One region of the Bacillus aerius genome, then DNA from elsewhere that is predicted to be linked to it. Evidence: riboswitches for the same ligand, from Rfam matches in the RefSeq annotation. Region 1 holds a riboswitch; the other holds the start of a gene.
The links. Region 1 has a riboswitch for glycine ahead of M2353_RS19080 (amino acid permease). Riboswitches for the same ligand answer to the same signal wherever they lie in the genome.

Region 1 (4,915 bases):
CCATCCTAATTGGAAAAGGGAAAGGAAAAGAAACCGCAAAAGAACGCCTTTCTACAACAAATTCCTAGAGCTGATTCTCTAGGAATTTCTTTTTGCAACCATCACAAAATGTTTTAATATACGGGCAGTTAATCCCCAAATGGTGTAACGATCGTAATCATAAAACCACTCCTCAATCGAACGACTCCCCCAGCTGTATTTTTCACCATTCATGATTTTTTCATAAGGAAAGTCCTCTCCTGGTGTTGGCTGCACCGATACATGGTGTAAGTATGGTTCGTATTGGCTGAGCCATGATAGAGGCACAGTAAAGGTCTCCTCTACTTCTTCTTGATTAAAGGAATGTTTGACCTGCTGTTCATCAATGATTCCGACAAATGGATATACCACAAAGGATGGAGAGGCAATATAAGGACTGAGCTGTCCTAACACCTTGACGGATTCGGGCGGAATCCCTAGTTCTTCATATGTTTCCCGCAGTGCAGCTTCTTGTGCGGTTTCGCCGCCGTCGAGTTTGCCTCCTGGGAAGCTAATATCGCCAGGCTGTTTTCTCATCGTCAGTGATCGCACTTCAAATAAAACATGCCATTCCCCGTTGACTTGCACCAAAGGGACAAGGACTGCCGCTTTGAACGCTGTCTCTTCTCCGATAAATAGCGGCTGTGATTGATGTAAGTCACTTTTTAATTGATCAATGAACATGGGCATCACCTATTTTCTGTTTCTCTTTTCTTTAGCGTATCATTGATTCCCTTTTGAATAAAGGCGATCTTTCTGACAATTATTTTTATCATTTTGACAATTATACTTGTCAAAATGAATATAATACTTTACAATCAAGATAACATTTTGATCAGAGTTGAGGTGACAGAATGAAAAATCGGCTAAAAGAGCTGCGAGCACGTGATGGTTTAAACCAAACGGAGCTTGCGAAACGGGCAAAGGTTTCCCGCCAGACGATCAGCTTAATGGAACGAGATGAATTAATGCCGTCTCTCTTACTTGCTATGAGGCTTTCACGTATTTTTCAAGAACCCATTGAACAAATTTTTCTATTCGAGGAGGATGAACTCACATGAAAACTGTATACAAAATGCTCTTAGGTGCTCTCCTTGGTTTTCTCGGTGCTTACTGTTTACTGGCATCCGAATTTGAGATGACACTTCTGCAGACAGCATTTGAAGCGACTCTTGTCATCACTGGCTTGACAGTTCTATTCATCATTTATTGTTTTTCAGGCATTTCACGCATGAAGAAAAGAGTCTCTCTTTCGGTATCTGGTGATGAGGAGGATGAACTCGAGGTAAAACAGTATCGAACCTTTACTGATGTAACGTTAGCTAATACGGTGAGTACCATTTTATCGATCATTGCAATTGGTATTTCCATCGTGACTGAGCAGCCACTCTGGCTGATTCTCGCAAATGCTGCCTTATTTTTGATCACCGTCATTCTTTCTTATGTGTCGACCTCTGTCCTAAAGCTCGTCTATCCTAATCGTCACCTACCTAGTCCAACCGATAAAGATTATGGCAAAAAACTGCTCGCCATTTCTGATGAAGGCGAAAAGCATGTGATGCTCGATGGGCTTTTTCACACTTTTCAAATGATGAATATTTTATTGACCGGTGCCATGTTTATTTTGATTGTCTATTCTCTTGGCGCCAATCACTCTCAGCTCTTCTCCATCATCGTCGTTGGACTTGTTCTGATCATTCTTAATGCATACTATATGTTGAAGATTCGAAATCGTTAAATAAGCAAAAGCACAGCCATTTAAAAAGGCTGTGCTTTTTTCGTTCATTATGCTGAACGACGTTTCTGTCGTGCATAAATCAAAAATAAGAACCCAAACCATACTGGTGTCAATAACAGGGCTGGACGTGTCGCATCAGCGAAAAGCATGATGACAAGAATGGCAGCAAAGAGCACAAGAACCGCTATATTCACAAAAGGTGTAAATGGCGCTTTAAAGGTAGACGCCTTATGCAGTTCAGGACGTGTCTTCTTATATTTCAAATGACATATTAAAATAATACTCCATACCCAAATGAAACAAATGGCACTAATCGTTGTCACAATACCGAAGGCTTGTTCAGGAATTAGCTTGCTTAAAAGAGCCCCTACTGACACCACAATTGTCGACACAAACAGGGCATTACTTGGAACAGCGTGCTTATTCAGTCGGCCAAAAGATGCCGGTCCTTGTTTTTGATGACTGAGATTATACAAAATTCGGCTCGTTGAGAACATACCGCTATTACAAGCAGACGCCGCAGATGTCAGGACGACAAAGTTGATGAGTCCCGCCGCTACTGGTATCCCAATGAGCCCAAAGGTTTTCACAAAAGGACTTTCTGATGCACTGAGTTCTGTCCATGGGTTGATGCATAGTAATACAAAAATCGCACCTACATAGAAAAATAGAATTCTTAATGGAATTTTATTAATCGCGGACGGGATATTTTTTTGCGGATTCGCTGTTTCTGCTGCTGACACACCGACAAGTTCCACGCCCACATACGCAAAAATCACCATCTGGAATGACAATAAGAAGCCTGTCACACCATTTGGAAATAATCCTCCGTGTGACCACAGATTCGTTACCGTCACGGGCCCTGCATCTGTTTGGAAACCAATGATTAACAGGACAATTCCAACGCCAATCAACAGTAATATCGTAATCACTTTAATCAGTGCAAACCAAAATTCCATTTCTCCAAAAAGCTTCACCGTTAATAAATTAAATCCTAGCAAAATCAATAAACAAATAATAGCAGGAATCCACTGCGGAATATCAAACCAGTACTGCACATACACCCCGACCGCAATAACATCCGCCATCGCTGTCATAATCCAGCAAAACCAATACGTCCATCCTGTCACAAAGGAAGCCCATGGTCCAAGATAATCCTCTGCTATATCCGTTAAAGACTGATAGCCCGCCTTAGATAAGAGCAATTCTCCAAGTGCCCTCATGACAAAAAAGATGGCCATTCCGACAATTAAGTACGCAAAAATGATCGATGGTCCAGCCAATTGAATGGCCTTTCCAGACCCTAAAAACAGCCCAGTTCCAATCGTTCCGCCAATGGCAATTAATTGAACATGACGGTTTGATAAATCTCGCTTTAACTCTTGTTGTGCCAATTCCAACACCCTCCTACGACACGATCCTATACTGAAATAATGAACTCTCAAAAGTCCATAAAAAAAGAGATTGGATGCGCTCCAATCTCACGGTCATAAAAGAATAGCAAAATAGAGAAAAGCAATACACAGTATGATCCATGCATCACAAATACAATATTTCGTACTCTTCTGTCCTTTTGCCTGAGATTGTGAACCCTTCGGCGCCGCACATACATGCGGTCTCTCCAGAAGCTGCTCCTGCCATAGTGTGACCCACAGCAATCATAGCCTTCGATATTCACTTTAAATGTTGCTATTTCTGAATAATTTTATATTTTACGCCTCTAAAAGAAAGCTGTCAATGGTAATCTTTTAAGATGTTGTTTCCTCCTTATCTGAAGCTGATATGACATCACTTCATCAACACCCCTTGATTAAGGTATAATGAAACAAAGAATGTTCGGCTCGTTTGGTGGAGACATCCATCTTGATGATGAACCATAGTTAGGCAATCCAATGAAGTTGGTGAAGACAAATGAAAAAAATGAACAAACAGCGTGTGACATTACAAGAAGTCGCTCGGCATGCCGGTGTATCGACTTCAACGGCCTCACTCGTTGTTCGCAACAACCCTAGGATCTCTGAAGCCACCCGGAAAAGAGTGCTGCAATCCATGGAGGATTTGGGATACGTGTACGATCGCGTCGCTGCCAACATGCGGTCGAAAAGTTCAAATATTGTAGGTGTGATCGTCACGGATATTTCAAACACCTTTATTTCTGAATTTTTAATCGGTGTGCAAACCACCCTTGAGTCACTTGGCTATACCGTTTTACTTGGGACAACCTTTGATAGTGTGGATAAGCAGGAGCGGCTCATCTCCACAATGGTAGAGCACCGAGTGGGTGGAATCATCTTAAATCCAGCATCGAAAAGTTCGACACGAACGGTGAAACAATTAAACAACATTCGCACACCAAAAGTATTGGCAAACCGTGAATTAGCAGATGTCCATTGTGATTATGTCGGCGTTGATTATGAACAAGGCACTTGGATGGCGGTCCGTCATCTTCTTCAAAAAGGGCATCGCCGCATCGCCTTCTTAGGTGGAATCAAATCCTCCTCGACTTGGATTGAACGGATGAAAGGGTTCAAAAGAGCCCATGATGATGAAGACCTAACGATGGATGAATCTCTTATTATCGATATGGTGCCTACCCGTGAAGGCGGGAAAGAAGCCCTTGCCCAAGTGATTGACCTTCCCGAACCACCTACTGCTATTTTTTGCTTCAGTGATTTAGTGGCGTTTGGGGTGATTCAAGAATTGGCAGCGCGTGACATCAAGCCTGGTGAAGACATTGATGTAGTTGGGTTCGATAACATCCCTGAAGCGGAGATGTATCACCCGCCGCTCACCACAGTCTCATCATTTCCACGATCCATTGGAGTCAAAGCAGCCAACCTTTTGTATCATAAAATGAACGAGCAGGATGAAGAACTGCAGCGATTGATATTAAAGCCTCAACTTCATATTCGAGAAACCTCGACATGATCATGAAAAGGAGAATTGCAAAGCGATTCTCCTTTCAGATTGTTGACAAAGGGCTAAAATGAACTTTATTTTAGCCCTTTGTCTTCTTATCAGCGTGATAGAAAACCTTTGCAGTCTAGGAAGGACGAGCACTGGCACGGAGCGAATTTGACATTCGTGAGTACCAGCGCACAGGACTGACAAAGAATGCGAGGGTTTGTCTACACGCTGAAAGGAGAATTGCAAAGCGAT
Region 2 (4,915 bases), 1.4 Mb from region 1:
CATTCAGTTTCAACACAAATTCATTAAAATGAGCGCCCTCTATTTCAGCCTGTAACCCATGTTTTTCTGCCTGCGTCTTGGCATAATGGGCTTTTTGTACGTTTTGATAGGCAATGTCTTGGATACCTGTTTTCCCAAGCGCCGTCATCGCAACAGAAGCGGCTAACGCATTTAATGCTTGGTTTGAACAAATATTTGAAGTCGCTTTGTCTCTTCGGATATGCTGCTCGCGCGCTTGAAGGGTCAGCACAAATCCTCGCACACCGTTCTCGTCTTCTGTTTGCCCGACTAAACGCCCCGGCACTTTCCGCATTAATTTTTTCGTCACAGCGAAATATCCACAATGAGGTCCGCCAAATGCAGCTGGAATGCCAAATGGCTGCGCATCACCAACGACAATATCTGCCCCAAGCTTTCCTGGTGGTGTCAGTAAACCAAGTGCAAGCGGGTTACTTGAGACGATGAATAAACTTTTCCCTTTATGCGCAATCGGTTCAATGTCCTTTAATGGTTCAACAACACCGAAGAAGTTTGGGTATTGTACAAGGACCGCTGCTGTTTCGTCGCAGACGGCTTCTTCTAATGCGGCTAGATCGGTCTGACCTTTTCGCGCAGGTACCTCGACGACTTCAATATGCTGTCCTTTCGCATATGTTTTCAGCACCGCTCTTGATTCAGGATGAACCGTCTCAGATACCACAATCTTTTTCTTCTTTGTATGTCCTGCAGCCAGCATCGCCGCTTCAGCTAATGCCGTTCCGCCATCATACATCGAGGAATTGGCAAGATCCATACCGGTCAGCTCAGCAATCATTGTTTGAAATTCAAAGATTGCCTGCAATTCACCTTGAGAAATTTCAGGCTGATAAGGTGTGTACGCTGTATAAAATTCAGAACGTGAAATCACATGGTCGACAATCACAGGCTGGTAATGATCATACACACCAGCACCTAAAAACGAGGCATAAGCCACTGTATCTTTATTTTTTGCAGCAAGACGAGACAATTCCCGCACTAGCTCTGTTTCAGATGCGGCTTCTTTGATGTTGTACGCACCTTTGAATCTGACTTTCTCTGGGATATCTGAGAAAAGCTCATCAATTGACTGAACACCGATGACATCCAGCATTTCTTTTTGATCTTGCTCTGTTTGCGGCAAATACCTGTGCTTCATCCTCTATTCCTCCTCGTTATTTGGCTCTTTTATAAAATGGTGTAGCGACGATTTTGGCTTTTAGACGTTTTTTACGAACTTGCACTTCCACTTCTGTCCCAAGCTGCGCCTCTGATGTTTCAATCAAGGCAAGCCCAATATTTTTCTTTAATGTTGGAGATTGTGTACCGGTTGTGACTACACCAATCTGCTTATCTCCTGAGAAGACCGGATAGTCTGTCCGCGGTATCCCCTTATCTATCATTTCAATCCCGACAAGCTTTCGTTTCGGTCCTTCTTCTTTTTGTTTTTTAAGTGCATCTTTTCCGATAAAATCTGCTTCTTTATCCGTTTTAACAGCAAAACCAATGCCGCCTTCTAAAGGAGAAATATCCTTCGTAAGCTCTTGGCCATAAAGCGGGAGTCTTGCTTCAAATCTTAAGGTGTCACGTGCACCGAGTCCACATGGGATCAGTCCTTTCGGCTGTCCGGCTTCTAATAAAGCGGTCCAAAGGTGAACAGCATCTTCTGACTGGCAGTAGATTTCAAAGCCATCTTCTCCTGTGTAACCGGTTCTTGAGACAAGCACCTCTTTTTGCGCAATTATCGCTTTTGATAAAAACGTAAATGGCTTCAGTGATGTTACCTCTTCATCCGCAACATCTTTGATGATGTCAGCAGCAAGAGGTCCTTGAAGGGCTAACAAGGCGGTTTGATCAGAGACATTTTTAATGAAAACGCCTTCCTCACCTTGATGTTTCAGCAGCCAATCCACATCTTTTTCAATATTTGAAGCATTGATCACAAGTAAATAGTTGTTCTTTTCTTTTTGGTAGACAAGCAGATCATCCACCGTTCCGCCATCTTCATAACACATGGCTGTATATAGTGCCTTACCGTCTGTCAGCTTTGACAGATCATTGGTTAATAACCTTTGTAAAAAAGGAAGGGCTCCCTGACCTGTGACTTCCACCTCACCCATGTGAGACACGTCAAACAGCCCTGCTTTTGTTCGAACAGCTTCATGTTCTTCTTTAATGGAAGAAAATTGGACAGGTAATTCCCAGCCCCCGAAGTCAATGGTTTTTGCGCCAAACGTTTCATACGCATGAAAAAGCGGTGTTCGTTTCAACATCAATCGTTTCCCCCTTTTTTCTTACAGTGCACATCACAAGCTGAATTTTCAGAAAAAAATCACAGCAAAAAAGGACAGAGCGCTCCCTTTTATCAAAAAGAAGTCTCTGTCCTTGCACCTGAAAGTTTACAGCACAACATCATTGTGCGTTTTCCCCTTTGGTGGTTTGCTAAAAATCGCTGCGCAAACACTCTCCAGAGTTGCGTCCGGTAAGAGTACTTTTGCCTGAGAGATTCACTGAACCAATTCAGCTTGCTCCTTCGGCGCCTGTCAGTGCAAAATAACCGCTAGGTCTCTCCCCATACCATCATCCGCTCATATTCTTCACCTTTATTGGACATACTATCAAAATGGGTGACTTATTCTCTAGATCACTTACCAACATCCTACCATTAGAAATGGATGAAGAGCAACAGAAAAATCATTAACATTTTTAAAATAATCATTCATTATCGTTCGCCTTTATTGATATATAACATCTTTTAAATCGCTATGAAAAAATGAAGCGTTTAAAAACAGAACGATTTTATCATCACTCTACCAGAAAGGCAGGCGGTCACATTGAATATTCAAACGATATTTGATCAAAAATGGGCAAGTGAATTTCAAAAGCGGCTTACAGCAGACGGTCCCTGGGCGAATTGGGATATGTACCGTTTAGCAGCACAAGTACAAAAAGTGACAGCCATTGATTCATTTGAAGGACTGCAAGCACCTGCGCACCTGCCTGCATTTACTCCTTTAAAACACCAGCTCGAAGTCGCTAGAAGAGTCGTAGAAGAGATGAATGGGAAAGCCATTTTAGCAGATGAAGTGGGTCTTGGAAAAACCGTTGAAGCAGGACTGATTATCAAAGAATACATGATTCGCGGACTTGCCAAAAAGATTCTCATTCTCGTACCCGCCTCCCTTGTGTCCCAATGGGTACAAGAACTGCGGACAAAATTTTACATAGATGCTGTCGAGCAAAAGAAGAGCTATGTGTGGGAGCAGTGCGATGTTGTGGTTTCCTCAATTGATACAGCCAAAAGACAGCCACATCGAGACACGATCTTATCCATCTCCTACGATATGGTCATTATTGATGAAGCACACAAACTGAAAAACAATAAAACGAAAAACTATGAGTTTGTGAGAAATTTGAATAAAAAGTTCTGCTTACTGCTCACAGCCACACCTATCCAAAATCGAATAGGAGAAATTTTTAATCTCGTTTCTCTGTTGAAGCCAGGCCATTTAGGTAATGAAACACAGTTTAAAGACCTCTTTGCCAAAAAAGACCTTCAACTTGAGGACCATGACCGGCTAAAACAGTTAGTCAATAAAGTCATGATTCGGAACCGGAGACAAGACACTGGCATCGAATGGTCAAAGCGGCATGTAAAGACGATTTCTATTGATTTCTCCCCTACAGAACAAGCACTATATGATGAAATTTGTAAGTTAAAAGAAAACCCTTCCTATACGAAGCACATGTTTTCAATTATGACCTTAGAACGAGAATGCTGTTCGAGTCGTGAGGCTGTCTATATGACCATTAAAAAAATGCAAGAAGAGGAAAAACACATTCTAGGTGCTTCTGCGATAATGCACATCATGGAGAAAATCAACCAGGTAGAACAAAATTCTAAAGCACTTGAAGTCGTTAAACTCATTCAGCAATTAAATGAAAAAGTCATTATCTTCACTGAATACCGCGCGACACAAATTTATTTGCAATGGTTTCTCCAGCAAAACGGCATCAGTTCGGTTCCTTTTCGAGGCGGGTTTAAACGGAGTAAAAAAGACTGGATGAAAGATTTATTTAGAGAGCGGGCGCAAGTGCTCATTGCGACAGAAGCAGGCGGCGAAGGGATCAACCTTCAGTTTTGCAACCAAATCATCAACTACGACCTTCCGTGGAACCCAATGCGCTTGGAACAAAGAATTGGACGTATTCACCGGCTCGGTCAAGAGCGGGATGTCCACATTTACAATATGGCAACTAGCGGGACAGTTGAAGAACATATTTTAAAACTTTTATATGAAAAAATTCAGCTGTTTGAAAACGTCATTGGCGATCTAGATGATATTTTAACCCGAATTGATATCCAAGATGCTGAAACAGAATTGCATCAAATTCTCTTCCAACACGAGTCTGACGTAGACATGAAAAAGAAATTAACCCAATTTGCTTCCTATTTAACAGAAGCACAAACACCGCTTTTAGAAGAAAGACAGCAAGGTTCATAAAGGAGAGTTGACCAATGGAGCAGCGCGAGATTCACACATTTCTTCTCCGTTTCTTTCAGGCAAATCAATGCGACATACTTGAAGAAAGTGCAGGGCACATGACCGTACAGCTGACAATCGAAATGGATAAATTGATCATGAACCGTCCTTTTTATTGGCATTGGCTCGAAAAAACGGGAGGCGTACCTGAGCCGCGGCAATTGACTTTGATCACTGATCAAAAAAAAGCTGATGACTCGGTCGAAGGAGAATTTGTCCACTTCGGCTCCCCTCGTTTATTCCAAATATTCGAGGTTGTGAAACAGCAAGGCCGTTTTATTCGGCTGTACGAAAAAGTCAGACCGCTCACAAACAGCCAGATCGCGCTGGAGCCGTGGCTTGGTCTCAATGTCAAA

Region 2: linked by a shared signal. The riboswitch ahead of gcvT (glycine cleavage system aminomethyltransferase GcvT) and the one ahead of M2353_RS19080 (amino acid permease) in region 1 are both predicted to bind glycine.

What each region holds. Positions count from the first base shown of each region.
Region 1 covers NZ_JARYHO010000001.1:3,680,651-3,685,565, forward strand. Annotated here, with positions in the region: gene M2353_RS19060 (DUF4188 domain-containing protein) at 1-68, shown strand, start outside; gene M2353_RS19065 (NUDIX hydrolase) at 79-702, opposite strand; gene M2353_RS19070 (helix-turn-helix transcriptional regulator) at 873-1,079, shown strand; gene M2353_RS19075 (DUF3169 family protein) at 1,076-1,756, shown strand; gene M2353_RS19080 (amino acid permease) at 1,804-3,150, opposite strand; glycine riboswitch at 3,312-3,391, opposite strand; gene M2353_RS19085 (LacI family DNA-binding transcriptional regulator) at 3,668-4,684, shown strand.
Region 2 covers NZ_JARYHO010000001.1:2,254,345-2,259,259, forward strand. Annotated here, with positions in the region: gene gcvPA (aminomethyl-transferring glycine dehydrogenase subunit GcvPA) at 1-1,174, opposite strand, end outside; gene gcvT (glycine cleavage system aminomethyltransferase GcvT) at 1,191-2,288, opposite strand; glycine riboswitch at 2,393-2,488, opposite strand; glycine riboswitch at 2,492-2,599, opposite strand; gene M2353_RS11630 (DEAD/DEAH box helicase) at 2,850-4,520, shown strand; gene M2353_RS11635 (YqhG family protein) at 4,535-4,915, shown strand, end outside.